DNA from 4 places in the Sphingopyxis sp. GW821-FHT10B01 genome. Region 4 is predicted to be linked to each of the others. Evidence: predicted binding sites of a transcription regulator. Region 4 holds the regulator's gene; each other region holds the start of a gene.
What was found. The regulator LexA, encoded in region 4, represses DNA repair genes until DNA is damaged. The targets are predictions, from matches to a motif close to GTTCCNCNCTTGTTCT.

Region 1 (7,240 bases), on a different contig from region 4:
TAGCGCCGTTGAACCTGCCGTCGGTAAAACCAGATCCGAGATTTATAACTACGCTTCGGGGATGCTTTGTTCATTGTTTAAGTTCTAAAAAGCCTCTCCAGCGTTGGATCCTCGTGGAGACTGAAACAGGGCCGCTTCGGCTTCGCGGGCCAGAAAACGAAATGTTTGTTCAAAAGCAAGGCGTGTGTGAGGAAGCGAAGAAGGGCCATGACGATGCTCTTTAAGAGCCAGCGGTTCGACAATTATCAAGTTGAATTGGCGATCCCGAATTGGCTTGTTCATCGTTCCACACTGCATAGGAACTCCCCTTGATCCTCATCACTGGCCACGTCATCATGACCCCCGAGAACGCCAAGCGAATGATCGCGCTCGGCGCAGAGCATAGCGCGCGGTCGCGCGGCGAGGCGGGGTGTCTGGCGCATCGCTGCCATGTCGATGTCGAGCAGCCCGACCGCCTCGTCTTTGTCGAGGAGTGGGAGAGCATCGACGCGGTCCGCACCCATTTCGCGGTGCCCGCGTCGACCGTCTTCGTCGCCGAAATGCGCGCGCTGTCGCCGCAGCCGCCGGTGATCCGTATCTATGCGGCCGAGGATATCACCGCGAAGCTGATGGGGTGATCTTCTCCCCTCCCGCAAACGGGCAGGGCTTCGCTTTCTTCGCCATGCCGGACCACCCATTTGCGCGACGGCGATGGGCCCCGGACCATGCCCGGGGTGACGATAAGGTGAAGGGTGGCGCTTACTTCGCGAGCAGCGGCGCCAGATATTGCCCCGTAAAGCTGCGCTTCTCCTTCACCACTTGCTCGGGGGTGCCCGCGGCGACGATCTCGCCGCCCTTGACGCCGCCTTCGGGGCCGAGGTCGAGGATATAATCGGCGGTCTTGATGACATCGAGATTATGCTCGATCACCACGACGCTGTTGCCCTGATCGACGAGCGCCTGCAGCACTTCGAGCAGTTTGCGGACATCCTCGAAATGGAGGCCGGTGGTTGGTTCGTCGAGGATGTAGAGCGTCTGCCCGGTCGAGCGGCGCGACAGCTCCTTGGCAAGCTTGACGCGCTGCGCCTCGCCCCCCGACAGCGTCGTCGCCTGTTGCCCGACCTTGATATAGCCAAGGCCGACGCGGACGAGCATCGCCATCTTCTCGCGGATCGAGGGCACCGCCTTGAAGAATTCGGCCGCATCCTCGACCGTCATGTCGAGCACATCGGCGATGCTGTGGCCCTTGAACTTCACCTCGAGCGTTTCGCGGTTGTAGCGTTTGCCGTGGCACGTCTCGCACGTCACATAGACGTCGGGCAGGAAGTGCATCTCGATCTTGATCAGCCCGTCGCCGGTGCAGGTCTCGCAGCGTCCGCCCTTGACGTTGAAGCTGAAGCGCCCGGGCTTGTAGCCGCGCGCCTGGCTTTCGGGCAGCCCCGCGAACCAGTCGCGGATGATCGTGAAGGCGCCCGTGTAAGTCGCGGGGTTCGATCGCGGGGTGCGGCCGATCGGCGACTGGTCGATGTCGATGACCTTGTCGCAATGCTCCAGCCCTTTCAGGCTGTCGTGCGGCCCCGCGATCATCCGCGCGCCGTTGAGCACGCGCGCTGCGCTGGCGTAGAGCGTGTCGATGATCAGGCTCGACTTGCCGCTGCCCGACAGGCCGGTGACACAGGTAAAGGTGCCGAGCGGGATCTTTGCGGTGACATTCTGGAGATTGTTCGCGCGCGCGCCCTTGAGCACGAGGTCGAAGCCATTGCCCTTGCGGCGATGTTTCGGGATTTCGATCCTTTTCGCGCCGGTCAGATACGCCGCGGTCAGGCTGTTCTTGTTCGCGAGCACCTGTTCGAGCGTGCCCTCGGCGACGATCTCGCCGCCATGCAGTCCCGCGCCGGGCCCCATGTCGACGACATAGTCGGCGTGGCGGATCGCATCCTCGTCATGCTCGACGACGATCACGGTGTTGCCGAGGTCGCGCAGGCGCTTCAGCGTTTCGAGCAGTCGGTCGTTGTCGCGCTGATGCAGGCCGATGCTCGGCTCGTCGAGGACGTAGAGCACGCCCGACAGGCCCGACCCGATCTGCGAGGCAAGGCGGATGCGCTGGCTTTCGCCGCCCGAGAGCGTGCCCGACGTGCGGTTGAGGTTGAGATAATCGAGCCCGACATTGTTGAGGAAGCCGAGCCGCTCGTTAATCTCTTTCAGGATCGCCTTGGCAATCTGGCGCTGCGTGTCGTTGAGTTTCGCGTCGAGCGTGCTGAACCAGCCGAGCGCGTCGGCGACCGAGCGCTGCGCCGACATGCTGATATCTTCGCCCGCAATCTTCACCGCGAGCGGCTCGGGGCGCAGGCGTGCGCCGTGGCACGTCTCGCACGGCTGGGGCGTCTGGTATTTGCTCAGTTCCTCGCGCATCCACGCGCTTTCGGTCTGAAGCAGGCGGCGGTTGAGATTGCCGATCACGCCCTCGAACGCCTTGTGCGTCGTGTAGCTGCGCTTGCCGTCCTTGAAGGTCAGCTCGACGGGTTTGCCGCCGCTGCCATAGAGGATGATCAGCTGCACCTCGCCCGGCAGGTCCTGCCACGGCGTCGTGAGGTCGAAGCCATAGGCTTTGCCGAGGCTTTCGAGCACCTGCATATAATAAGGCGAGGGCGGGTTCGATTTTGCCCACGGCACGACCGCGCCCTTTTTCAGGCTGAGCGCGTGGTTGGGGACGACGAGGTCGGGGTCGAACTCCTGCCGTTCGCCGAGCCCGTCGCATGCGGGGCACGCGCCCTGCGGCGCGTTGAAGCTGAACAACCTCGGTTCGATCTCGGCGATCGTGAAGCCCGAGACGGGGCAGGCGAATTTCTCGGAGAAAATGAGGCGGTTCGCGGGAATGCCCGCGCCCTTCATCGCGCCGCCAGTGTCTTCTTCCTCGCGGCCCGGAACCGGACCATCGGCGAGGTCGACATAGGCGAGGCCTTCGGCGAGCTTCAGCGCGGTCTCGAAGCTGTCGGCGAGGCGGGTGCCGAGGCCTTCGCGGACCGCGATGCGGTCGACGACGACCTCGATGTCATGCTTATACTTCTTGTCGAGGCTGGGCGCCTCGCCGATCTCGTAAAATTCGCCGTCGATGCGGACGCGCGTGAAGCCATCCTTCTGCCACTGCGCGAGTTCCTTTTTATACTCGCCCTTGCGGCCGCGGACGACGGGGGCGAGCAGATAGGCGCGCGTCCCTTCGGGCAGTTCCATCACGCGGTCGACCATGTCGGTCACGGTCTGCGCGCTGATCGGCTCGCCGGTCGTCGGCGAATAGGGAATGCCGACGCGCGCCCACAGAAGGCGCATATAGTCGTAGATCTCGGTCACCGTCGCGACCGTCGAGCGCGGATTGCGGCTCGTCGTCTTCTGCTCGATGCTGATCGCGGGCGATAGCCCGTCGATATGCTCGACATCGGGTTTTTGCATCATTTCGAGGAACTGGCGCGCGTAAGCCGAGAGGCTCTCGACATAGCGCCGCTGGCCCTCGGCATAGATGGTGTCGAAGGCGAGCGACGACTTACCGCTGCCCGACAGGCCGGTGATGACGATCAGCGCATCGCGCGGCAGATCGACGTCGACGCCCTTGAGATTATGCTCGCGCGCGCCGCGGACGGAAATATGGGTGAGACTCATGGGAGGGATTTGTTCCAGATTTGTTCTAAGGGCGCAAGTGCGGTTTTGCGCGGTTGCCTCATAGATAGGATGGTCGGGGTCGCACCGCAATGCAGGGCTATTCGCTTACTCTTTCCACCAACATACCAACGGCTTCGACCAAGCGTCGTGTCGCTCGCTTGACCGCTTGGCGTCACGGGCGGACAAGGATGACCATGTGCGCCGTCTCGACCCGATGGCGCGGGCAATTGGGAGACTGGGGAAATGAAGAGCTTTTTTTGCGGCGCCGCGGGACTGGCGATCGTAGCTGCGCTGGCTGCTGCACCGGCGGCCGCCGCCGCGAGCGAGGCGGGAAGCGATGCGACGCTCGTAGCGAAGGCTGCCGACGAGGGCGATGCTTCGTCGGAGGGATCGCTGAAAGCGCTGTCGTTCGGCAAATGGGGCGTCGACCTTGACGCGCGCGATCCATCGGTGAAGCCCGGCGACGATTTCGATCGTTATGCCAATGGCAACTGGTTCGCGCGCACCGAGATTCCGTCGGATCAGGCGTCGGCGGGGGTCGATTACGACGTCTATAACCTGACCCAGCGCCAGCTTCGCGCGGTTGTCGCCGGAGCGCCCGCGGCGAGCCAGGTCGGCGGACTCTATCAAAGCTTCATGGACGAGGCGCGGGTCGAGGCGCTCGCCGCCAAGCCGCTGCTGGCCGACATCGCTGCGGTCGCCGCGATCAAGGACAAGAGCGAAATGGCGCGCTTCATGGGCGGCACGCAGGGGACGTTCGGTTCGACGATCGTCAGCGGCGGCCCCTATGCCGACACTGCCGATCCGACCGTTAACGTCCTGTGGCTAGGGCAGGCGGGGATCGGCCTTCCCGAACGCGACTATTACCTCAACGACAGCTTCAAGCCGCAGCGCGACGCGTACCGCGCCTATATCGCACGGACGATGAAAATGGCGGGCAACGCCGACCCCGAAAAGGCGGCCGATGCGATCATGGCGTTCGAGACCGAGATCGCGAAAGTCAGCTGGGCGATCGCCGACCGCCGCGATATCGGGAAGATCAACAATCCGATGTCGGCGGACGAACTGGCCGCCTATGCGCCGGGGCTCGACTGGAGCGCCTGGTTCGCGGGTTCGGGGATCACGCCGCAAAAGCGCATCATCGTCAACGAAAAGACCGCGGTGCGCGACATCGCTGCGCTCTATGCCAAGACGCCACTCGACACGATCAAGCTGTGGCAGCAATTCCATGTTGCCGACAATGCGGCACCCTATCTGTCGAAGGCATTCGTCGACAGCCGGTTCGACTATACCAAGGCGCTGAGCGGTGTCGGCGAGCTGCGCCCGCGCTGGAAACGCGGCCTGACGTTGGTCGACGGCAGCCTCGGCGAGCTGGTCGGCGCAACCTATTCGAAGCAATATTTCCCGGCGAGCGCGAAGGCGAAGATGGAGGTGCTGGTCACCAACCTGAAACTCGCGATGGGCGACCGCATCCGGAACAACAGCTGGATGGCCCCCGCGACCAAGGACGCGGCGCTGGCGAAACTCGCGAAGATGGACGTCATGGTCGGCTACCCCGACAAATGGCGCGACTATTCGGGGCTGAAGATAGATCCCGCCGATCTCTATGGCAATGTGAAGCGCAGCGCGGCGTTCGAATATGCCTATGCATTGTCGGACCTCAACAAGCCGGTCGACCGCAAGAAATGGTCGATGAACCCGCAGGAAGTGAATGCCTATAATGGCGGGCTCGAGAACAAGATCGTGTTCCCGGCCGGAATCCTGCAGGCGCCATATTTCAGCGAGAGCGTCGACGATGCGGTCAATTATGGCGCGATCGGCGCGGTGATCGGCCACGAGATTACCCATGGTTTTGACGATCAGGGCCGCAAGATCGACGCCGACGGCGCCGTTCGCGACTGGTGGACCGCCGAGGACGCGGCGCGCTTCGACGCGCAGGCGAAGGCGTTCGGAGCGCAATATGCGACCTATGAGGCGGCGCCGGGATCGTTCATCAATCCCGACCTGACGATGGGCGAGAATATCGCCGATCTGGCGGGACTGGAGGTCGCCTACGACGCCTATCGCCGGTCGCTCGGCGGCAAGCCCGCGCCGGTGATCGACGGGCTGACCGGCGACCAGCGCTTCTTCCTCGCCTTTGCGCAGGCGTGGCGGACGAAGCAGCGCGAGGATGCGATCAAGCAGCAGGTGGCGAGCGATCCGCACAGCCCGGCGCGCTGGCGCATTATCGGGCCTGTGCGCAACGTCGATGCGTGGTACAAGGCGTTCAGCGTCGCCGCGGGCGCCAAATATTATCTGAAGCCCGAGGAACGCACCCGGATCTGGTAGTCCTGAGACCCCTTTCTCAGGATTGGGCGGGGGCGGCTTCGTGCCGTCCCCGTACCGCCATGACAGTCAGCGACAGCGCTGCGCCGACGATGACGAACAGCGCAGGAAAGCCGCCGAGCACCGACATCATGCGGATGCCGTCGATGCCGCCGCCTGCAACGAGAACGATCGCGACCAGCCCCACGGTAATCCCCCACACCGCTTGCACCCACAGCGGCGCTTCGGGTGCGTCGGGCGAAATGCCGCGCGTCGACAGCGCGCTCATGGCCGAGACATTGGCGTCGGCCCCCGCCACATAAGAGAGGAAGATCGCGAACAGCACGATCGCCGCGACGCCCGGCCCGCCGCCCAATGCACTGAACAGGCGAAACAGCACCGGGTCGGGACCCTGTGCTGTCAATATGGCGTAAAGGCTGGCGCCGCTCTGCTGGTCGAGTGCGATGGTCGCGCCGGCGATGGCGGTCATCCACACGGCGCCAAACAGCGACGGCAGGATCAGATTGTAGAGAATGAAGGCGCGGACGCTGTATCCGACCGCGAGGCGGCCAAGGAACAACGCGGTCACCGGCGCCCAGGCGAACCAGTTGGCCCAGTTGAAGATCGTCCATTGCCGGTGCCAGCTGGTGTCGACATCGAGGCCGAGGTTGCGGGGGATGAAGGTCTGGAAGTAGTCGAAAGTGCCACGTAGCGAGAGGTTGAACATATCGGCGGTGGGGCCCGCGACCAGCACGAAGGCGATAATTGTGAAGAAAATCCAAGTGTTTAGCACCGAAAGGCCCGCGATGCCTTTTTGGAGTCCGGTCGCGGCGGAGAGCAGAAAGCTGCCGACGATGGCAGCCGCGATGCCCCAGCGCAGGGCGGTCCCGCCGTCAAAGCCGCCAATCCCCTCGATTCCGCCCGCAAGCGCGAGCAGTCCGGCGCCCAGCGATGCCGCCATTCCGGCGACCAGCGCGTACAGGCAGATGATATCGATGCCGGTGCCGACCGGACCGTGCGCGCGCTGGCCGATCAGCGGCACAAAGAGCGACGATAGGCTGAACGGCTCGCGGCGGTTATAATAGACGAGCGCGAACGCCAGCCCTGCGACGGTGTAGATGGCGTAAGGCGTCAGCGTCCAATGCAGGAACATCGTCGACATCGCGAAGGTCGCGGCGGCGTCGCTGCCCGGTTGAAGTCCCAGCATCGCGGGCGGATCGTTGAGGTGGAACAGCGGTTCGGCCGCGCCCCAGAACAGGATGCCGGTGGCGATCGTCGTGCAGAGCGTGACGGCAAACCATCG
Region 2 (7,240 bases), on a different contig from region 4:
CCGCGCCCGAGCCGCGTCGTCAGCCGGTCGGTGAGTTCGTCGATCGCCCCTTCCCGACCCGCCGCGCGCACCGCGCCGCCCTCAAGCTTCAATTGCGTCGCGGTCAGCCGTTCGAGCCGCGGCACCGCGAGGCGGATCATGTCGAAGCCGAAACCGGGGTCGAGCGGATCGGCGAGGCTGTCCATACGCTCGGCGAAGAGGCGCATGACCGCGCTCACGTCGCGCGTCGGATGCCCTGTCTCGATCGCGATTGTTCGCGCAAGGCCGTCGCTGCGAAAGAAGGTCGCGCAGAAATGGCGTCCGCCCTTGCCGCGTTCGGCAAGGTCTTCGCCCGCTTCGCCGACGAGTTCGGCGAGGATCTTCGCGGCATGCGCTGTGCTTGCGATGGGCTCGGCAAAGCGGCGTTCGGCGACGACCGGCGGCGGGGCAATGCGCGGGTCGAGCGGGCTGGGCGCATCGCCGAGCAGGCGGCGCAGCGCGGTCGCGGCGTCGGCGCCGAAGCGCGCGGCGATACTCGCCATCGGGCGGCTCGCGAGGTCGCCGATCGTCTTGAGCCCCGCGCGGACGAGCGCGGTCGCCGCCTCGCTTTCGAGTTCGAGCGCCGCGACGGGCAGGCGGCGGATCGCCGACGCTTCGTCGGGGGCGGGGCGCGTCTGGTAGCGCGCCAGCGCCCGCGCGGCGTCGGCGGTAGGGCCGAGCGCGTGGCGTAGCGTCATGCCGAGCCGCGCAAGGCGCCTCTCGACATCGCAGACCAGCTCGGCTTCGCCATCATGGAGATGCTCGGCCCCGGCGATATCGAGGATCAGCCCGTCGGGCGCGTCGAGCGCGACGAGTGGGGTATAGCGCGCGCAGCCCTGCGCGAGCCGGTCGAGCCATCCATGGTCGAGCACCGGATCGTGCGGAACAACCGTGAGTTCACCGACCTGCGCGCGCGCATCGGCGAGCGGCATGCCAATGCGTAGCCCGACGGCCAGCGCAGCGGCATCGACGCTCGCGAGGCGCATCGCGCCGCGCTGCTTCTCGGCAAAGACGAGCGGGGCGTCAGGCGGCCGCGGCGCCGTGCGAAGCCATCGCTCGGCGGGCAGAAAGGGGAAGAAGAGCGCCAGATAGCGTCGTTTCGCCAGGGTTTGGCCCGAAGCATTTTTCGTCATGGTTCCAGTCCAGTCGCCAGCGGGTGCCGGCGGGCCCGCCGCGCCAGCGCAGCAGTTCGAGGTCGAAGGCGGGGGCCCCGGGGGCGTTGGCTTCGAGTTTGCGCGAGGGGGCGGCGGCGACGTTCCAGCGCGTTTCGGCGACGCTCGGCGCCGGAACGGCATTGAGGCGGAGCATCAGCAAGGTCGTCGCTGCATCGCGCGCACCAAGGGCAAGGCGTCGTCCTGCAGTGAGGTCGAACAACGGGAATTTGCCCCAGCTTTCGACAATGACCGCTGCCGATCCCGCGCAGCGTATGGCGTCGTTCGCGCAGGCGAGCAGCATTTTCGGGTCGGCGGTTTCGACGAGGAGCAGCCGGTCGGGGTCGCCGCCGAGTTCGGCGATACCCGGCGCATAGATATGGCCGTTGCGGCGCCCCGCGTCGGCGGTGCGCAGCCAGAGGAGGGGGGCCTTGCCCGGCGTGCGCAGCGCGACCAGTGCCGCGAAGGCCGCGGCGCTGGTCGCATCGAGCGCATCGGCGGTGAAAAATTCATGAATTCGGCCGGTCGCGAGCCCGCCGCCCACCGCCGTGTCGAACATGGCATGGCCGGTCGCCAGCCAGCCGTCGACCGGGCGGCTTTCGAGACCGCCACTGGCGGCCAGCCGGGCGATGCGTTTGCGCAGCCCGGCGAGTATGGGAGACGACTCGCGCATGATATGTTCCTGATTTGTTCTATTAGCGCGCGAGCGGAGGGAATTGTCAAGGAGAGTCGGCTTCTGTGGTCACCCCGGAATTGATCGGGGCATGTCCCTTTCGAACAAGACACCGTCCCCCGGCGAAAGCCGGGGCCCAGACAGGGCCGGGCTACCCCGCATGGGCCCCGGCTTTCGCCGGGGAACACGGCACGAGGAAGTCAGGGTGTCGGCGTCGCCGAACCCGCGGCGCTGTCGCCGCCCAATGCCCGGAACAAGGCGATTCGCGTCTGGACGAGCAGAAGCTGCGTCCCGATCTCGCTCCGCCGCGCCGAATAGAGGCTGCGCTGTGCGTCGAGGCTGGAGAGGAAACTGTCGACCCCGCCCTTGTAACGCGCGTCGGTGAGCGTTGCGGTGTCGGCAGCCGCCTCGGTGTTCGCGGCGGCGGCGCGAACGCGCTCGGCTATCGTCCCCTGCACCGCGAGCGCGTCGGCGACCTCGCGGAACGCCGTCTGGATCGCGCCTTCATAGCCCGCGAGCGCGGCATCGCGCTGCGCCTCGCTGACCGCCACGCCCGCACGGCGGCCGCCGGCGTCGAAAATCGGGGCGGTGGCAGCGCCGCTGGCCGACCAGTTGAAGGCACCGCTGTCGAACAGCCCGGACAGCGCATTGCTGGCGAAACCGAGCAGCCCGGTCAGCGAGATTGACGGGAAGAGCCGCGCGCGCGCGACGCCGATATTGGCGTTGGCGGCGCGCAGGCCATATTCGGCCTCGATCACGTCGGGGCGGCGCAGCAGGATGTCGGAACTGACCCCGGCGGGCAGCGCGACGATCGCGGGCGTGACTTCGGTCAGGCCCGCGGGGAGCAGGGTTCGCTCGATATCGCCGCCAACGAGCAGCCGGATCAGATTCTCATCCTGCGCGAGCGCGGTCTTTTGCTGCGCGATCGAATCCTCGGCGGTTGCGAGAATCTGCTCGGCCTGGCGGAGGTCGGTGCGCGGCGCGACGCCGCCGTCGAGCCGGGCTTTGGTCAGCCGCACGCTTTCGCGCGCATTGGCGGCCGTGTCCGCGGCGATTTTCAACAGGTCGCGGTCGGCGCCATAGGTTGCCCACGCATCGGCGAGATTGGCGATCAGCGCGAGGCGCACGGTGCGCGACGCGGCCTCGGTGCCAAGCGCGCGATTGCGGTCGGCCTCGGTCGCATTGGCAAGCTTGCCGAACAGATCGAGTTCGAACGCCGTGATACCGCCGCGCAGCGAAAAATCGCCCGTGCCGTTGCCGCTCCCGCTATTGTCCGAATAGCCCGCCCCGGCGTTGATCCCGAGTTCGGGAAATTGCCCCGACCGCGTGACGCGAACCTGCGCGCGCGCCGCGGCGACATTGGCATAGGCGACGCGCAGGTCGCGGTTGTTGGCAAGCGCCTGATCGGCCAACGACTGGAGTCGCGGATCGGTGAAGACGCTTTTGTACGACAGGATCGGTAACGCGGCCTCGCTCTGCAAGAGATAGGCGTCGCCGACGGGCCAGCTTTGCGGCACCGGCGCCGCAGGCAGGACCGTCTTCGGGGCCAGCGAGCAGCCGGCGAGCATCAAGGTGCCCGCGAGCAGGAGGGCGCGGGTGCCGATCATGCCGGAACCTCCGCCGGGCCGTCACCCTTGTTCTTGCCCAACCGGGCGCGCACCGCGGCAAGGCCGTCGCGGACGCCGCGGCGGACGAGGACGAAGAAGAGCGGGATGAAGAAGATCGCAAGGAACGCCGCGGTGAGCATCCCGCCGATCACCGAGGTCCCGATCGCGACGCGGCTGTTCGCGCCGGCGCCGGTTGCGATCGCGAGCGGCAGCACGCCGAAGATGAAGGCAAAGCTGGTCATCAGGATCGGACGCAGACGGATGCGCGCCGCGGCGACCGCAGCCTCGATCACGCGCTTGCCCTTGCGTTCCTCCTGCTCGGCGAATTCGATCATCAGGATCGCGTTTTTCGCGGCGAGCCCCATCGTCGTGAGCAAGCCGATCTGGAGATAGACGTCGTTTTCGAGACCGCGCAGGTTCACCGCGAACACCGCGCCGATCAGCCCCAGCGGAATGACGAGCAGCACCGCGAGCGGGATCGACCAGCTTTCATACAGCGCCGCGAGGCACAGGAAGACGACGAGCAAGGACAGGCCATAGAGCAAGGGCGCCTGCCCCGAAGAGAGGCGTTCCTGATAGGAAGAACCCGACCAGGCGACGCTGGTGCCGGGGATTTCATTCGCCATGCGCTCCATCTCGTCCATCGCTTCGCCCGAACTGGTGCCGGGCGACGGCTGGCCGGAGATTTCGAAGGCGGGCACGCCCTGAAAGCGCGAACTGCTGCTCGGCGTCGTCGACCAGCCGGTCTTGGCAAAGGCCGAGAAGGGCGACATGCCGCCGTCGGCCGAACGCACATACCATTGACCAAGGTCTTCGGGCTTCGCGCGATAGGGGGCGTCGCCCTGGACATAGACGCGCTTGACGCGGCCCTTGTCGATGAAGTCGTTGACGTAACGGCCGCCCCACGCGGTCGCGAGGGTCGAGTTCACATCGGCATTGTCGATGCCATAGGCGGTCAGCCGCTGGGTATCGACGTCGATCTTCAGCGTCGCAACATCGGGCAGATCGGACAGGCGCACCGAGGTGAGCTTCGGATTCGCGTTCGCGGCGGCGAGCAATTTTTCGCGGGCTGCGACAAACTCTTCGCGGCTCATGCCGCTGCGGTTCTGGAACTGCATCGTGAAGCCCGCTGAATCACCGAGGCCGCGGACCGCGCCGGGGACAAGCGCGAAGATCTGGGCATCGCGCAGGCCGCTGAGCGCCTTGCGGGCGCGCTCGGCGATCGCATCGGCGGTGTTTTCCTTGCCCGGGCGGTTGTCCCAATGGGTGAGGTTGACGAAACCCTGACCGGTATTCTGTCCCGCCGCCGCGCCGCCGCCGCCGCCGGCGATCAGGAACAGGGCCTGCGTGTTCGCCTTTTCATGAGTGAGCATATATTTTTCGATTTCGTCGCGCACTTCGAGCGTCCGCCCCTGCGTCGCGCCCGCGGGCAGGCGGAACTGGACCTGGACGCGCCCCTGATCCTCGTTGGGCAGGAAGCCGCTCGGCAGGCGCAGGAAGAGGAGGGCGAGCAGGGCGAGCAGGACTGCATAGATGCCGAGGAAGAGCCATTTGCGGTCGACCACCTTGGTGACGCTGCCGACATAACGGTCGACCGTGCGGTCGAACCGGGTGTTGAAACCGGTCTTGGCGCGCTCGAGAAAAGCGTGCGCGCGCGGGAAGCGTCCGCCTGTCGCCGCGGCGTCGTCATGGCTTTTGGGCTTGAGCAAGGTCGAGGTCAGCGCGGGGCTCAGGATCAGCGCGACGAGGACCGACAGCCCCATCGCCGAGACGATGGTGACCGAGAATTGCCGATAGATGACGCCGGTCGATCCGCCGAAGAATGCCATCGGCATGAACACTGCCGACAGCACGAGCGCGATCGCGATCAGCGCGACCTGCAGTTCCTTCATCGACTGGATCGTCGCCTCGCGCGCCGACATGCCGGGATTTTCTTCCATCAATCGCTCGACATTCTCGACCACGACGATCGCGTCGTCGACGAGCAGGCCGATCGCGAGCGTCAGCCCGAACAGCGTGAGCGTGTTGATGCTGAACCCCAGCATATAGAAGATCGCAAAGGTGCCGAGCAGCACGACCGGCACCGCGATCGCGGGGATCAGCACCGCCCGCCAGCTTTGCAGGAAGACGAACATGACGATGATGACGAGCAGGATCGCCTCGAGCAGCGATTTCTGCACTTCGCTGACCGACAGCTTGATGAAAGCGGTCGCATCATTGGCGTAGCTGTAGGTCAGGCCGTCGGGGAAATCGGCGGCGAGTTCCTCCATTCGCGCTTTCACCCGGTCGGCGGTTTCGAGCGCGTCGGACCCCGGCGAGAGCGAGATCGACATGCCCGCGCCGGGGTGCCCGTTGATGCGGCTGACGACGGCATAGCTTTCGGCGCCGATCTCGACGCGCGCGACATCCTTGATCCGCACCGTCGATCCGTCGGCCAGCGTCTTCAGGACGATATTTTCGAACTGTTCGACCGTCTGCAGTCGCGACTGGGCGGTGACCGTCGCGTTGAGCATTTGCCCCTGCGGCGACGGCAGCCCGCCGACCTCGCCCGCCGCGACTTCGCTGTTCTGCGCGGTGATCGCCGAAATCACTTCGCTCGGCATCAGCGACACCGCGGCGAGCCGCTGCGGATTGAGCCAGATGCGCAGCGCGTGCGGGGCGCCGAAGATATTGACCTCGCCGACCCCCTCGATGCGCGACAGCGGGTCCTGGATGTTCGACGCCATATAGTCGGACACATCCTGATTCACGCGTGTGTTGGTCGAATCATAGACGCCGACGAGCAACAGCGTGTCCGAATTGGCCTTGGTGACGCGGATGCCCTGACTCTGCACCTGTTGCGGCAGGCGCGACAAGGCCGACTGGATTTTGTTCTGGACCTGCACCTGCGCGATGTCGGGGTCGGTGCCCTTGGCGAAGATGGCGGTGATATTCGCCTGCCCGCGCGAGCTCGATTGCGAGCTGAAATAGAGCAGGCCATCGATCCCCGTCAGCTGCTGTTCGAGCACCTGCGTGACGCTGTTCTCGATCGTTTCGGCCGATGCGCCCGGATAGGTCGCGCGGATATTGACCTGCGCCGGGGCGATGTCGGGATATTGCTCGATCGGCAGCAGATACAAGGCGCCCGCGCCCCCCAGCATGACGATGATCGCCAGCACCCAGGCGAAGATCGGCCGGTCGATGAAAAGGCGCGACATGGAGCTTTACTTGCCTTTTTCTTGGGCGTTGCCGCCCTTGGCCGCCCCGACCCGTTGCACGCTGTTTGCCGGAACCGGCTTGATCGGCGCGCCTTGCCGCAGATTGCCGATGCCTTGTGTGATCACGCGCTCGCCGGGCTTCAGCCCGTCGGTGACGACCCAGTTCGCGCCGACGGTGCGGTCGGCGACGATCTTGCGCCGTGCCGCCTTATTGTCCTTGCCGACAAGATAGACGAAGGCCGATCCGTCGAAATCGCGCTGCACCGCCGCTTGCGGCAACAGGATCGCCGACGGGTTCACCGCCTGATCGAACAGCGCGGTCACGAACATGCCGGGCAGCAATATCCCCCTGGGATTGGGGAAGCGCGCGCGCAGCGTGACGGTGCCGGTCGCCTCGTTGACCGTGATGTCCGAAAACTGGACCGTGCCGGCAAAGCCATAGGCGCTGCCATCCTCGAGCCGCAGGCGCACGGTCGTGTTCCCGGCCGCGACGCCGCCGCTTTCGATCGCCTGACGCAGCGTGGTGAGTTCGGCGCTCGACTGCTGCATGTCGACATACATCGGGTCGGTCTGCTGGATCACCGCGAGCGGGGT
Region 3 (7,240 bases), on a different contig from region 4:
CATAATCGGTGGTCTGCAGGTCGTACACCGGGGCTTCGGCGGTGTTGTCGGCCTCGACCCCGCCCGCGAAGCCGGCGCGCTGCACCGATTTCGAGCGGAGATAATAGAGCGATTTGATGCCGAGTTCCCACGCGCGATAGTGGAGCATGAGCAGGTCCCATTTCTCGACGTCGGCGGGGATGAACAGGTTCAGCGACTGCGCCTGATCGATATAGGGTGTGCGGTCGGCCGACAGTTCGAGCAGCCAGCGCTGGTCGATCTCGAAGCTCGTCTTGTAGCAGTCCTTCTCGTCCTGCGTCAGGAAGTCGAGGTGTTGGACGCTGCCGCCCTTTTCGAGGATCGAGTTCCAGATATTGTCGCTGTTCTTTGCTTTGTCGACCAGCAGCGCCTCGAGGTGCGGGTTGCGGATCGAGAAGCTGCCCGACAGCGTCTTGTGCGTGTAGATGTTCGCGGGCACCGGCTCGATGCACGCGCTGGTGCCGCCGCAGATGATCGAGATCGATGCGGTCGGCGCGATCGCCATCTTGCAGCTGAACCGCTCCATCACGCCCTGATCGGCGGCGTCGGGGCAGGGGCCGCGTTCCTTGGCGAGGAGCATCGACGCCTGATCGACCTGCGCGCGGATATGCTTGAAGACGCGCAGGTTCGACGATTTTGCCATCGCGCCCTCGAAAGGCAGGCCGCGCGCCTGAAGGAAGCTGTGGAAACCCATGACGCCAAGGCCGACCGAACGTTCGCGGCTGGCGCTGTATTTGGCGCGCGCCATTTCGGGCGGGGCGCGGTCGATATAGTCCTGCAGGACGTTGTCGAGCATGCGCATGACATCTTCGATGAAGCCCTTGTCGCCGTTCCACTCGTCCCAGGTTTCGAGGTTGAGCGACGAGAGGCAGCAGACCGCGGTGCGATCCTGACCGAGATGGTCGCGGCCGGTGGGCAGCGTGATTTCCGAGCAGAGGTTCGAGGTGGTGACCTTGAGGCCCAAGTCGCGGTGATGCTTGGGCATCATGCGGTTCACCTGGTCGATGAAGATGATGTAGGGTTCGCCGGTCGCGAGGCGCGTCTCGACGAGCTTCTGGAACAGCGAGCGTGCATCGACGCTGCCGCGGACGCTCTGGTCCTTCGGCGAGCGGAGGTTGAATTCGGTGCCGTCGCGGACGGCTTCCATAAACTCGTCGGTGATCAGCACGCCGTGGTGGAGGTTGAGCGCCTTGCGGTTGAAATCGCCCGACGGTTTGCGGATTTCGAGGAACTCCTCGATCTCGGGGTGGCTGATGTCGAGATAGCAGGCGGCCGAACCGCGGCGCAGGCTGCCCTGCGAGATGGCGAGGGTGAGGCTATCCATCACGCGGACGAAGGGGATGATGCCGCTGGTCTTGCCGTTGAGCCCGACGGGCTCGCCGATGCCGCGCACGCTGCCCCAATAGGTGCCGATGCCGCCGCCGCGCGAGGCGAGCCAGACATTTTCGTTCCACGTCTCGACAATGCCTTCGAGGCTGTCGGGGACCGAGTTCAGGTAGCAGGAAATCGGCAGGCCGCGGCCGGTGCCGCCGTTCGAGAGCACGGGGGTCGCGGGCATGAACCAGAGCTTCGAGATATAGTCGTACAGGCGCTGCGCATGCTCCTGATCGTCGGCATAGGCCGACGCGACGCGCGCGAAGAGATCCTGATAGGATTCGCCGGGAAGCAGATAGCGATCTTCGAGCGTTTCCTTGCCGAAGTCGGTGAGCAGCGCGTCGCGGCTCTTGTCGGTGACGACGTCGAATCGACGCGCGTGAACCTTGGCCTCGCTGCTGTCATTCAGCTTGGCCGCCGTCTGCGCCTCGGGAGCCGATTCGCCAACCGCGGGCGCATCATTTTTCGTCAGTTCCACCGTCGCCACGTCGCTCGTCTCCACCCGTTCCGTTTCCCGAAAATCCATCTAATTCGCCCTCGATCTGAACGCACATATGGTGCGTTTTGTTCCTGTCTTGTTCGACTCAGGGCGAAGCCCCGGTCTTAGCATCTAAACCCGTCCACGGGGCACTTTTTTTGGGCGCAGGAAGGGTTTTCCCGTGTCCATATGGGATGGACGACGGAAATCCGCCATTCGCAGCCTTATACTATTTATTGGGGTGCCCCTGTGGTTGACCCACCACCTATAGTGCCACGTCGGCGCGGCGATGCAAGACAGTAAATGACAGATTGACGACTCAACTCGTCGATAATTTGATTCGTTTCGCCGCTGCTGATGGACGAGCAAGAGGCATCGCGCCAGCCTTTCTGCGGGTTTGCGCCGCGATCAGGCCACAGGGGGGCGAAAAGCGAAATTTACCGGGTGCCGCGAGCGGGGCGGAGGCGTGCGCCGGCGATACCCGGCGGAGGCGATCGGAGATTTGGCAGAGGATTGTCATGCGGCGGCTCTCCACGCGGCCGCAGGACAAAAAGAAAGGGCCCCGGCGATGCCGGAGCCCCATCTTGTAACCTGTTCCTGCTTAGGCCTGACCGCCAGCACTATCCGTACCGGTGCCGCCCAGGAAGCGCCAAAACCAACCCATGATCAATCTCCTGTTCGCACTGCCCACGAAGAACAGTTAACGGAGCATATACCTTAATAGACAAGGTAAATCGAGTCTTAACTATACGCAATGCTGCCAGTTTGGCTGCTACGCGGTGCGGTTCTGGAACGGGCTGGAAAGGGCTGCGGTCAGTTCGGAAAACAGTTGAGGTTTTCCAAGATGATAACCTTGACCGACGTCGCAGCCGAGGCCTTCGAGAAGGGTCATGGTTTCGCCGTCTTCAATGCCTTCGGCGACCGCAACGGCACCGAGACGGTGCGCGAGATCGATCGTCGATTTGACGACTTCGAGGTTCCGTTGCGAATCGCGCATCGTCATAACGAATCGCTTGTCGATCTTGATTTCGTCGGCCTCGATCTCGGTCAGATATTCGAGGTTCGACTGGCCGGTGCCATAGTCGTCGATCGACAGCCGGATGCCGGAGCGGCGGAGTTGCGCGAGCGTCTGGCGTGCCTGGCGGCTGTTTTCGATCTGCGCGGTTTCGGTGATCTCGATCGTCAATATTTCGGGCGGCAGATGATGCGCGGTCAGCATAACGCGGATCGTGCCGACAAGGTCGCTGTGGTCGAGCAGGCTCGCCGACAGGTTGACCGACATATTGATATGGACCCCGCGCTCGCGCAGCTGCGCCGCCGACCGGATAGCCTGGTCCATCACGAACAGGGTGAGGCGATAGATGTCCTGGCTCTTTTCGGCCTGGACGATGAATTCGTCGGGCGGGATCGGGCCGCGCGTCGGATGCGTCCAGCGCGCGAGCGCCTCGACCCCGACCAGCTTGCGCGTCGCGATTTCATATTGTGGCTGGAAGGCGACCCAGATGTCGCCGCCGGTCAGCGCGTCTTCGAGCTGCGAGTGGAAGGAGAGCTGCCAGCCGGCGTCTTCCTTTTGGCGCGACGTATATTTTGTCCACAGCGAGCGGGTGCGGATCGCGCGCTCGGCGGCGACGAGCGCCGCGGCGAGCCGCTGGGCGTTCGATCCTTCGAACTCGTCGTTGACGCCGAAGGCGATCGCGACGTCGACGCGCAGCTCGCCGATCGTCAGCGGCGCATTGAACAGCGCCGCCAGACCCGCGAGCTGTCCTTCGATCTGGCTGTGCTGATAATAGGGAACGAGCCAGGCAAAGGTGCCGTCCTGATCATGGTGGAGCGTTGTACCCTGCGACGCGAGCTGGAGACGGCGGGTGACCTGTTCGACGAGCTTGCCGATGCCGTCGCCCGGAATGAAGGCGGCGAGATCTTCGAAATTGACGACCTTTGCGGCGACGACCGTCGCGCTGCCGAACGCCGGCTGCGACCGCAACGCTTCGAAATTGGGCAGCCCTGAAACGGGGTTCTCGCGCTGCGCCGAGTTCCTGCGGCGCGTGCGCGATACATTGGCGCTGATCGCCCCGATATAGAACAGCGCGGCACCGATCCACGACGTAACCAGCATCGAGCCGAGAAGGACCTTGCCCCCGATAAGGATGATGGTCGTCGCCAACGCGACGAGCGCGAAGGCGCGTTGAAAGCGCCGAAGCAGCACGATACCCGTCGCCGCGACGGCGAAAAGCAGCGAAGGGACCCAGCCGATATCGACTGGATTCCCGCGCTTCAGCGTTTCGGCCGCGATGACGTGAAGATAGCCGCCGGGGATGCGGTTATGGCCGGGCAGGTAGAAATAATCCTGGAAGCTGGGCGCCGTCGGCGCGAAGATCACGTCCTTGCCCGCGAGCTCGCGGGCGCCGACCTTGCCGGAAAGCAGGTCGGCAGCGCTATATTCGGTGATCGTCTTTGTATCGTAGCTCAGGTCGAGCCGGAAGCTTTCGGGGATGTCGCTCCGCTTGCCGGCAATGATCGCGGCAAAGGTCGGAAGCAATTTCCCGTCGGCACGATAGGCAATCGGCGCGCTCCAGACCTGCCAGAACTCGTTTTCGATGGCGATGCTCGCAATAGGGACGTCGGGGCCGAATTTCTCGCTCGGGAAGATCGTGACCTTTTGGTCGCTGCCCGCCACCTGACGGGTCGAAACGGCCAGCACCACCCGGTCGCCCATGTTTTTGATCGCCTCGACAAAGCGCGGGAAATCCTGATCGACTTCCCTGCGGTCGAAGTAAAAGTCGATCAGCAGGCGCTTGACGCCGGCGCGGTTCACCGCGTCGACGACAGTCGCATATTGGGTCATGGAAAAATTGCGGTTGGCCGACTGCTCCATCGTCCGCTCGTCGAGCGCGACGATGACGACTTCGCCGGTCACCGGGCGGTTGGCGAGGCTGCCGACGACCGAATCGAGCACGCGGTCGGCCAGCTCGCCGGCCGACGAAAAGCCCACCGCCAACGCGATCAGCAGCGATAGCGCGATAGTTCGCCAGCTGATGATCAGACTTTTGACCGGAATGGGCACGCACGTCTCCAGCAATTGCCGGTCGTGCCTAGTCCCAGATGGTTATCATCGCGTTAATCATGAGCGGAAGCCTGCGCCGCGTAACGGAGCGCAAGGCGCAGGATCCCGGCTGATTCAGGCCATTGCAGGCAGCGGCGAAAGCGCCGCATCGCCGGCAAGCGCCGACGCGGCGAGGCCGGTCGCCGCGGGGACGATCTGCTGCAGGTAAAAGCGCGTCGAGGCGATCTTTGCCTCGAGGAACGCGGCATCGCCTTGTCCCTGATCGAGTTCGGCGCGCGCTGCCTTGTGTTGGAGCGCCATCAGCCACCCGCACGTCGCGGTCGACAGCATCGTGAGATAGGGATAGCTGCCCGCGAGCCGGTCGCCGGTATTGGCCGTCGCCATCCAGTCGGTCACCGCGCGGCAGGCATCGACAAGCTGGCGGAGCTCGGGGAAATCGGCCGCACCGCGCGCGATATCGTCGATCAGCCCGCGGACGAGATCACCGCCCGCCATGCCGAGCTTGCGCCCGACCAGATCGGCGGCCTGGATGCCGTTGGTGCCTTCGTAGATCGGGGCGATGCGCGCGTCGCGGTAATGCTGCGCGGCGCCGGTTTCCTCGATGAAGCCCATGCCGCCATGGACCTGAACGCCGAGGCTCGCGACCTCGCAGCCGATGTCGGTCGCATGCGCCTTGACCAGCGGGATCAGGATTTCGGCACGCATTGCGGCGGCTTCGTCGCCGAGCTTGCCGAAATCGGTCTGCGCCGAAGCATAATAGACGAGCGCGCGTGCGGCCTCGGTCTGTGCACGCATCCGCCACAGCATGCGGCGCACGTCGGGGTGCTGGTCGATGGTGACGGGGGTGCGGTCGGGCGAACCCGCGAGCGACGACTGGACGCGCTCGGCGGCGAAGCGCTGCGCCTGCTGCGTCGCGCGTTCGGCGATCTGGACACCCTGGCAGCCGACCATCAGGCGGGCGTTGTTCATCATCACGAACATCGCGCGCATGCCGCCCATTTCTTCGCCGACGATCTCTCCCAGACAGTCCTCGTCCTCGCCGTAAACCATCACTGCGGTCGGCGAGCCGTGGATGCCGAGCTTATGCTCGATCGAGGCGCAATGGACGCCGTTCGAATGCGCCGGTTTGCCCTCGGCATCGAGACGATATTTGGGGACGAGGAACAGCGAGATGCCGCGCGTCCCCTCGGGTGCGCCGGGGGTGCGCGCGAGGACGAGGTGGACGATATTGTCGGTGAGGTCGTGCTCGCCGAAGGTGATGAAGATCTTCTGGCCCTTGATTTTATAGAGGCCTGCATGCTCGCCTTCGGTGACCTTTTCGGCGGTCGAGCGTAGCGCGCCGACGTCGCTGCCCGCGGCGGGCTCGGTCAGGTTCATTGTGCCGTTCCAAGCACCCGAGACGAGATTCGGCAGCCAAGTCTGGCGCTGTTCCTCGGTGCCATAGGCCATCAGCGCGTGAATCGCGCCGGGGGTCAGGATGTTGCAGAGGGTAAAGCCCATATCGGCGGTGCCGAGCGCCTCGATGATCACGGTCGCGAGCGTGAAGGGCAGGCCCTGGCCGCCATAGGCGGTGGGGCCGTCGATGCTGCCCCAGCCGGCGTCGACGAATTGCTGATAGGCTTGCTTGAAGCCCGGGGGCATCGTGACCTTGCCGTCCGACCATTTCGGGTTGGTCACGTCACCGACGCGGTTGAGCGGCGCGTAAACCTCGGCCGCGAATTCGCCGATGCCGGTGACGATCGCCTCGACCATGTCGGGGGTCGCGTCGGCGAATTTGTCGTGCGCCGCCATCGCGTCGATGCGGGCGATGTGGTCGAGGACGAAGAGCTGTTCGGTGGTGGGCGGTGTGTAGGTCATAGACTGGACACTTTGCTGGTAAATATCGTTGCGCGGGCGCTATAGCGCGGCATGGCCGACGGTCAAACGCACATGACAACCGATATCCGCCGCTTTGGTGCGGAGGCAATGGCGCGCGCCGGGGGGCTTATCGGGGAGGGGCAGCCGGTCGCGGTGCCGACCGAGACGGTGTACGGCCTCGCCGCCGATGCGCGGAATGCCGAAGCCGTGGCCCGCATTTATGCGGCGAAAGGCCGGCCCGATTTCAACCCATTGATCGTCCATGTGCCCGATCTGGCGGCGGCGGAGGCGCTGGGCGTATTCGGCGCGGTCGAGCGCGCGCTGGCGAAGCGTTTCTGGCCCGGGCCGCTGACCCTGGTGGTGCCGCGCACCGCCGATTGCCCGGTGGCGAGCATCGCGACCGCGGGGCTCGATACGATTGCGCTGCGCGTGCCGGGACATCGCGCGAT
Region 4 (7,240 bases):
GCGCGAGCGATGAACATATCGCCGAATTCCTGAGTGCGCTGTCCGATCGCGGCGAGACGATGGTCGAAATCGCCGCCGCAGCGCAGGCGATGCGCGACCGGCTGATTCCCATCGACGCCCCCGCGGGCGCGATCGACGTCTGCGGCACGGGGGGCGACGGCCATCACACGCTCAACGTCTCGACCGCGGTGGCCATCGTCGTCGCCGCCTGTGAAGTTCCGGTAGCAAAGCACGGAAATCGTGCAGCTTCTTCGAAATCGGGTGCCGCCGATACGCTCGAGGTGCTCGGGCTCGACATGGATCGTGCTTCGCGCCTGGCCGAGGCCCAGCTCGCCGACCTCGGTATCTGCTTCCTCTTCGCGGCGCACCACCATCCGGCGATGAAGCGCATCATGCCGATCCGCAAGGCGCTCGGGCGACGAACGATCTTTAACCTGATGGGCCCCCTTGCCAATCCGGCGCGCGTCACGCGCCAGCTCATTGGCATCGCCCGGCCCGCTTATGTCCCCGTCTATGCCGAAGCGCTCCACCGGCTCGGAACCGAGCATTCGCGCGTGATTTCGGGCGACGAGGGCATCGACGAGCTATCGCTCGCGGGCGGCAACGAGGTCGCCGTCATCACCCCCGAGGGCGTGCGGATGCAACGCAGTACCGCCGCCGATGCCGGGCTGCCGACGCGCCCCATCGCGGATATCCGCGGCGGCGACGCGGCATATAACGCCCGTGCCCTGCGCGCCCTGCTTCAGGGCGAAGCGGGTGCCTATCGCGACGCCGTGCTCTACAATGCCGCCGAGGCGCTCATCGTCGCCGGCTCTGTCGACAATCTGGTCGACGGCGTCGAAGAGGCCGCCGAGACCATCGACAAGGGCCTCGCCAACGCGCTGCTCAATTGCTGGATCGCCTATAAATGAACAAGCTCACCCAAATCCTCGCCACCAAGGCCGATGAAGTCGCCGAACGGCGCGCGCGGCGCTCGCTCGGCGAACTCGACGCCGTCGACGCGGGCCCGGTGCGCGGATTCGCTGCGGCCTTACAGGCGAAGATCGATGCCGGCGGCTTTGCGCTGATCGCCGAGGTAAAGAAAGCTTCGCCATCCAAGGGGTTGATAAGACCCGATTTCGATCCGGCGAACCATGCGCGGGCTTATGCGGCGGGCGGCGCGGCCTGCCTGTCGGTGCTTACCGACGCGCCCTATTTTCAGGGCCATGAAGATTATCTGATCGCCGCACGGGCGGCCTGTGCCCTGCCCGCACTCCGCAAGGATTTCATGGTCGATCCGTGGCAGGTCGCCGAAGCCCGCTCGATCGGTGCCGATGCGATCCTGATCATTGTCGCGGCCCTCGACGACGGCCCGATGCGCGAGATCGAGGCCGCCGCGATCGAACGCGGCATGGATGTCCTCGTCGAAGTCCATGACGAGGCCGAGCTCGACCGCGCGCTCGCCCGGCTTCAATCGCGCCTGATCGGCGTGAACAACCGCGATTTGCGCACGTTCGAGACCGATCTCGCCGTCACCGAACGCCTCGCAAAGCGCGTCCCGCCCGGAACGCTGCTCGTCGGCGAAAGCGGCATCGCGAGCCACGCCGACTGCGAAAGACTCGCGGAAAGCGGCGTCCGCACCTTCCTCGTCGGCGAAAGCCTGATGCGTCAGGACGACGTCACGGCGGCAACGCGCCGCCTGCTGACCGGCGCAGCGGCGTGACGCGGCCGACGCATCTCGACGAGACCGGGGCTGCGTCGATGGTCGATGTCGGCGCCAAGCCTGCCACGCAGCGGCGCGCGGTCGCGGGCGGACGTATCACCATGTCAGCGCAAGCCCTCGAAGCGGTCCGCAGCGGCAATGCGCCAAAGGGCGATGTCCTTTCGACCGCGCGAATCGCCGGGATCATGGCGGCGAAACGGACCGCCGAGCTGATCCCCCTGTGTCATCCGCTCGCCTTGACCAAGGTCGGGGTCGATTTCGCATGGGAAGAAAGCGGCATCGCCGTCACCGCAACCGCCGCGACCACGGGCCCGACCGGGGTCGAAATGGAAGCGCTGACCGCGGCATCGGTCGCACTCCTTACGCTCTATGACATGGCGAAGGCCCTCGACCGTGCGATGGTGCTTGGCGATATCCGCCTGCTCGAAAAGAGCGGCGGGCGCTCGGGCGACTGGCGCGCCGAATGACCGGCCTGCTCCCGGTTGAAGAAGCGCAGGCACGGCTTCTCCGGCTGCGCGAGCCCCTCGCGAGCGAAAATATCGGTCTTTCCGAGTCGCTTGGGCGCTATCTTTCAGTCGATGTCGTCGCGCAGCGCGACCAGCCTGCCGCGCCTCTGTCGGCGATGGACGGCTATGCGATCCGCTTTGCCGACCTGCCCGGCCCATGGACCGTCACGGGCGAAATCGCGGCCGGCGCCGCGCCCGACCGGACGGTGCAGCCGGGCGAAGCCATGCGTATCTTTACCGGCGCGATGCTGCCGGATGGGGCCGACACCGTCATTGTCCAGGAAGATGTGACGCTCGTGGACCGGCAATTGCGGTTAACCGGCGATGGCCCCGGGATCTCGGGCCGCCATATCCGGCTGCGCGCCGCCGATTTTGCCGCCGGTGCAACGCTCCTGCCCGCGGGGACACGCCTCACACCGGGCGCCATCGCCGCAGCGGCAATGAGCGGTGCGGGGCAGCTCGCCGTTGGCAGGCGGCCGCGCGTTGCGATCCTGACCACCGGCGACGAGCTCGTCCAGCCGGGCCGTCCGCTTGCGCCCGGACAGATTCCCGACAGCAATGGCGCGATGCTCGCCGCAATGCTTCAGGGCGACGTCGCCGAGGCGATCCTGCCCCACCATATTCGCGACGACAGGGATATACTTTCCAAGATTCTCAAGGATCTGGCGCGACGTCACGACGTCATCGTAACCGTCGGCGGGGCGTCGGTGGGCGATCACGACCATGTCCGCGGCGCGCTCGAAGATGCCGGCGGACGCATCGATTTCTGGCGAATCGCAATGCGCCCCGGCAAACCGCTGATCGCCGGAACGATCGGCGATGCCATATTGGTCGGCCTGCCCGGCAATCCTTCGTCGGCCTTTGTCACCGCCACGATGTTCCTTTTGCCGCTCGTCCGCCACCTCGCCGGTGCGCGCGATCCGCTGCCCGCGGTTCACCGCGCGCCGCTCGCCGAACCGCTGCCGGCGGGCGGAACCCGCCGCGATTATCTGCGTGCGCGCCTGGAAAACGGGCGTTTGATACCCTTTTTCGGGCAGGAGAGCGGGCGGACCCTGCCGCTCGCGTCGGCCAACGCCTTGCTGATCCGCGACATCGACGCACCGCCGCGCAGCGCGGGCGAGATGGCGGACTATATCGTCGTCGCTTGACAAGTTCCGCTTTGTTCCACTATCGTTCTCCCTATGTCCGGCAATGGCATCCATGGAGAATGATCGATGTTGACCGCAAAGCAGCATGAACTGCTCCACTTCATCCAGCAAAAGCTCGATGCGAGCGGCATTTCGCCGTCGTTCGAGGAGATGAAGGAGGCACTGGGTCTGAAATCGAAGTCGGGTATACACCGGCTGATAAGTGCCTTGGAAGAAAGAGGTTTTCTGCGCCGCCTGCCCAATCGGGCCCGCGCGCTGGAAGTTTTGAAGGTGCCCGACGCCGCGAAGCCCGCGGTGCGCAACGATCGCGACAATAACGATCGCGACAATATTGTCCCGCTGCGCAAACCGGCCCCGGCGCTCCGGCCCATCGCCGCCAACGACATCGTCGAGGTGCCGCTGCACGGCAAGATCGCTGCGGGCGTCCCGATCGAGGCGTTCGAAGAGCATAATAATCTCGCGGTTCCCGCGGCATTGCTCGGCTCGGGCGAGCATTATGCGCTCGAAGTGTCGGGCGACTCGATGGTCGAGGCGGGCATTTTCGACGGCGATTATGCGCTGATCCAAAAAGCGAGCACCGCGCGCGAGGGCGATATCGTCGTCGCGCTCGTCGACGGGCAGGACGCAACGCTCAAATATTTCCGCCGCGAAGGCCAGATGATCCGGCTCGACCCGGCGAACAGCGCCTATGAACCGCAGCGCTACCCCGCCGAGCGCGTCATCGTGCAAGGGCGCCTGTCGGGACTGCTTCGTCGTTACCACTGAGTTGCTGCGGCAAACGCCACGGATGGCCGTCGCCCGCGCGAAGCGTGGCGACGGCTTCGGGCTTTTTGCCGAAATAGAGCGCAAGCCCGCCGGTTTCGGCGAGGCTGTCGCGGTCGATGGTCATCCAGCGTCCGATGCATTCGCGCGGTAACCAGCGGTCGCTGATCACGACATCGGCGGCGGCACAGGCCGCCGCCATCTCCGCGCCTTCGATCCGGTCGCGCCCGCGCGACGCGAGGATGATACGCCGCGCGGCGCCTTCGCCCTGGCTCCAGCGGCAGAAATCGCGATTGCATTCGACATGATCGAGGTCGGTCAGCGCGGCGAGCGGGGTATCGATCCCCGCGGCCTCCCCCATCGTATCGCGGATATAGTCGCCTGCCTTGTCGCGAAGCAGCGCATAGCTGCCATCGGGAAGCGCGGCTGCGATATGGCGGCCGTCGCCGGTAACGAGCAGGTCGGGGCGCGGCTGAACCAGCAACGCCGCCATGCCCATGATCAGCGGAACAGCCCCGGCGCGGCGCCAACGGGTCGTCCACAACAGCAGCCAGAGACCGCCGGACACTGCCAACGCGAAGCCCCAGCGCGGAAACGTCGGCAACATGGCAACAGCGCCCGGCGCGTTCGCGACGCTATGCGCCAGTCCGATCAACGCACGCAGCGCCTGTTCGGCCACCCACCAGAAGGGCGCGCCAAGTCCGACGCTGTCGAACAGCAAGGCCAGCGCCTCCGCGGGCATGATGACGAAGGTCGTCAGCGGGATGGCCACGACATTGGCGAGCGCGCCATAAAGCCCCGCCTTGTGAAAATGGAACAGCGCAATCGGCGCCAACGCGACTTCCACTGCAAGGCCGGTGACCAGAAGCCCCGTGACGCCACGCCCCGCGCGGACCAGCCAGCCTTCCTCGCGCCGGGCAAGAAACCTTCGCATGGGGCGACTTTCATGCAGGGCGATGATGGCGGTCACCGCGGCAAAGCTTAGCTGAAAGCTCGGCCCCGCCAGCGATTCCGGGCGCCAGATCAATACGATCAGCGCGCCCGCCGCGACCAGCCGCAATGTCAGCGCTTCGCGCCCCATCAAAAAGGCGACGAGGACCAGCAAAGCGGCGATGAACGAACGCAGCGTCGGCACCTCGGCCCCCGCCAGCAACGTATATCCGCCGCCAGCGATCGCCCCGGCGGCGGCGGCGAGCGGCAGGACATAGCCCGCCAGCGCGAGCCGACGGCTCAGCGCGAACAGCCGCAGCGTCAGGACCATCGCAAAACCCACCACAGCGGTCACGTGAAGGCCGCTGATCGACAGGAGATGCGCGAGCCCGCTCCGGCGCATCGCCTCGTCGTCCTCCTCGCTGATCGCGCCCCGGTCGCCGGTCACGAGCGCCGCCGCGATGCTGCCCGCCGATCCATCGATCTGCCCATGGATATATGTGCTCAGCCGTGACCGAAGCGGTGGAGCCGTCCCCCCTCTGCCGGGCGCACGCGAGACGTCGCCAAGCACCGTGCCCACCGCGCCGATTCCGTCGAACCACGCGCGCTGCGCGAAGTCATAACCGCCGGGGAGGCTCGCGGTGGGGGGCGGCATCAACCTGGCGCGGACGCTGATTGCCTCGCCATCGGTCAAATCCCCCGCCTGTTCGCTGCGCAGGGTCAGTCGCACGCGCGGCGGCAGATCGGCACGATGCCGGGGCAGCGCAAGAATGCGGACCTGCCCTTTGGCCGGCAAGGACTCGACCCGCTCGACGATCGCGGAAAATTCGGTCGTCACCGGTGCAGCGAGCACCGGCGCCGCGACCCAGAGCGCGCGGCCCCAGATCAACACGACCCCCAAGGCCATCACCGCGCATCCGATGGCGACGGCACGCCCGAGCCGACTTTGCCAGCCAATCAAAAAGCCTACAAGCGAACCCGCCGCGAGCGACAAAAGCAACCCGATCCAGTGCGCTGCCGCAGGAAGTGCGAACCACGCGCCGATTCCCGCACCGAGCGCGACAGGCAGCCACAGGCCGATCCGTTCGCGCTCGGCCTCAAGTCGCGCCTCGATCGCATCGGCAATCCGGTGCCGGAAACTTGCCCAGCGCGCGGCAATGGGCGTTTGAAGCTGCCTTGTCGCCATGCTAGGGGCTCCCCGATCCCCGTCCCGCCCACTCCCGCTGGGGACGGCAAATTGAGTGAAAGAGGCCTTGGTGGCAACCGAAAATCAGACCGATTCGACCGAAGCGACCGGCGCTGCCGTGGTGACGCGTTTTGCGCCCTCCCCGACTGGTTTCCTGCACATCGGCGGTGCCCGGACAGCGCTGTTCAACTGGCTGTTCGCGCGGCACCATGGCGGCCAGTTTCTGCTTCGCATCGAGGACACCGACCGCGCCCGTTCGACCGACGCCGCGATCGACGCGATAATCGACGGAATGCGCTGGCTCGACCTCGACTGGGACGGCGAGACGGTGTTCCAGTTCGCCCGCGCGCCGCGTCATGCGGACGTCGCCGCGGAGTTGCTCGCCAAGGGAGAAGCTTATCGCTGCTATCTGACGCAGGACGAACTCGCCGCGATGCGCGCCGAGGCGCAGGAAAAGCGCCTCCCCTTCCGCGTCCGCAGCCCGTGGCGCGATCGGAACGACGGCGATCCGTCGGTGCCCCACGTCATTCGCCTCCGCGCACCGCAGGACGGCGCCGTGACGATCACCGACAAGGTCCAGGGCGAGGTCACCGTCCAGAACGCCGAACTCGACGATTTCGTCCTGCTGCGCAGCGACGGCACGCCGACCTATATGCTCAGCGTGGTCGTCGACGACAATGACATGGGCGTAACGCACGTCATCCGCGGCGACGACCATCTCAACAACGCCTTCCGCCAGCTCGCGCTGATCAACTCGATGAACTGGCGCCGGCCCGTTTATGCCCATGTCCCGCTGATCCATGGTGCCGACGGCGCAAAGCTGTCGAAACGCCACGGCGCGCTCGGCGTCGACGCCTATCGCGACGAGATGGGTTACCTGCCCGAAGCGGTGAACAATTACCTCCTCCGCCTCGGTTGGGGGCATGGCGACGACGAGATCATCAGCCGCGCGCAGGCCACCGAATGGTTCGACCTCGCGCATGTGGGCCGCTCGCCGTCGCGCTTC

Region 1: a site for LexA is predicted at 3,645-3,660, ahead of uvrA (excinuclease ABC subunit UvrA). Genes of this name have one in related genera too.
Region 2: a site for LexA is predicted at 1,848-1,863, ahead of AC07NV_RS06385 (ImuA family protein). Genes of this name have one in related genera too.
Region 3: a site for LexA is predicted at 1,959-1,974, ahead of AC07NV_RS13745 (ribonucleoside-diphosphate reductase subunit alpha). Genes of this name have one in related genera too.

What each region holds. Positions count from the first base shown of each region.
Region 1 covers NZ_JBWKNS010000006.1:273,507-280,746, forward strand. The annotation lists gene AC07NV_RS18775 (putative quinol monooxygenase) at 309-617, shown strand; gene uvrA (excinuclease ABC subunit UvrA) at 739-3,633, opposite strand; gene AC07NV_RS18785 (M13 family metallopeptidase) at 3,877-5,961, shown strand; gene AC07NV_RS18790 (BCCT family transporter) at 5,978-7,240, opposite strand, start outside.
Region 2 covers NZ_JBWKNS010000002.1:403,443-410,682, reverse strand. The annotation lists gene AC07NV_RS06390 (Y-family DNA polymerase) at 1-1,151, opposite strand, end outside; gene AC07NV_RS06385 (ImuA family protein) at 1,042-1,842, opposite strand; gene AC07NV_RS06380 (efflux transporter outer membrane subunit) at 2,043-3,449, opposite strand; gene AC07NV_RS06375 (efflux RND transporter permease subunit) at 3,446-6,646, opposite strand; gene AC07NV_RS06370 (efflux RND transporter periplasmic adaptor subunit) at 6,653-7,240, opposite strand, start outside.
Region 3 covers NZ_JBWKNS010000004.1:212,246-219,485, forward strand. The annotation lists gene AC07NV_RS13745 (ribonucleoside-diphosphate reductase subunit alpha) at 1-1,918, opposite strand, end outside; gene AC07NV_RS13750 (EAL domain-containing protein) at 2,643-4,934, opposite strand; gene AC07NV_RS13755 (acyl-CoA dehydrogenase) at 5,049-6,791, opposite strand; gene AC07NV_RS13760 (L-threonylcarbamoyladenylate synthase) at 6,864-7,240, shown strand, end outside.
Region 4 covers NZ_JBWKNS010000008.1:90,187-97,426, reverse strand. The annotation lists gene trpD (anthranilate phosphoribosyltransferase) at 1-911, shown strand, start outside; gene trpC (indole-3-glycerol phosphate synthase TrpC) at 908-1,702, shown strand; gene moaC (cyclic pyranopterin monophosphate synthase MoaC) at 1,699-2,169, shown strand; gene AC07NV_RS21160 (molybdopterin molybdotransferase MoeA) at 2,166-3,356, shown strand; gene lexA (transcriptional repressor LexA) at 3,423-4,121, shown strand; gene AC07NV_RS21150 (ComEC/Rec2 family competence protein) at 4,075-6,234, opposite strand; gene gltX (glutamate--tRNA ligase) at 6,305-7,240, shown strand, end outside.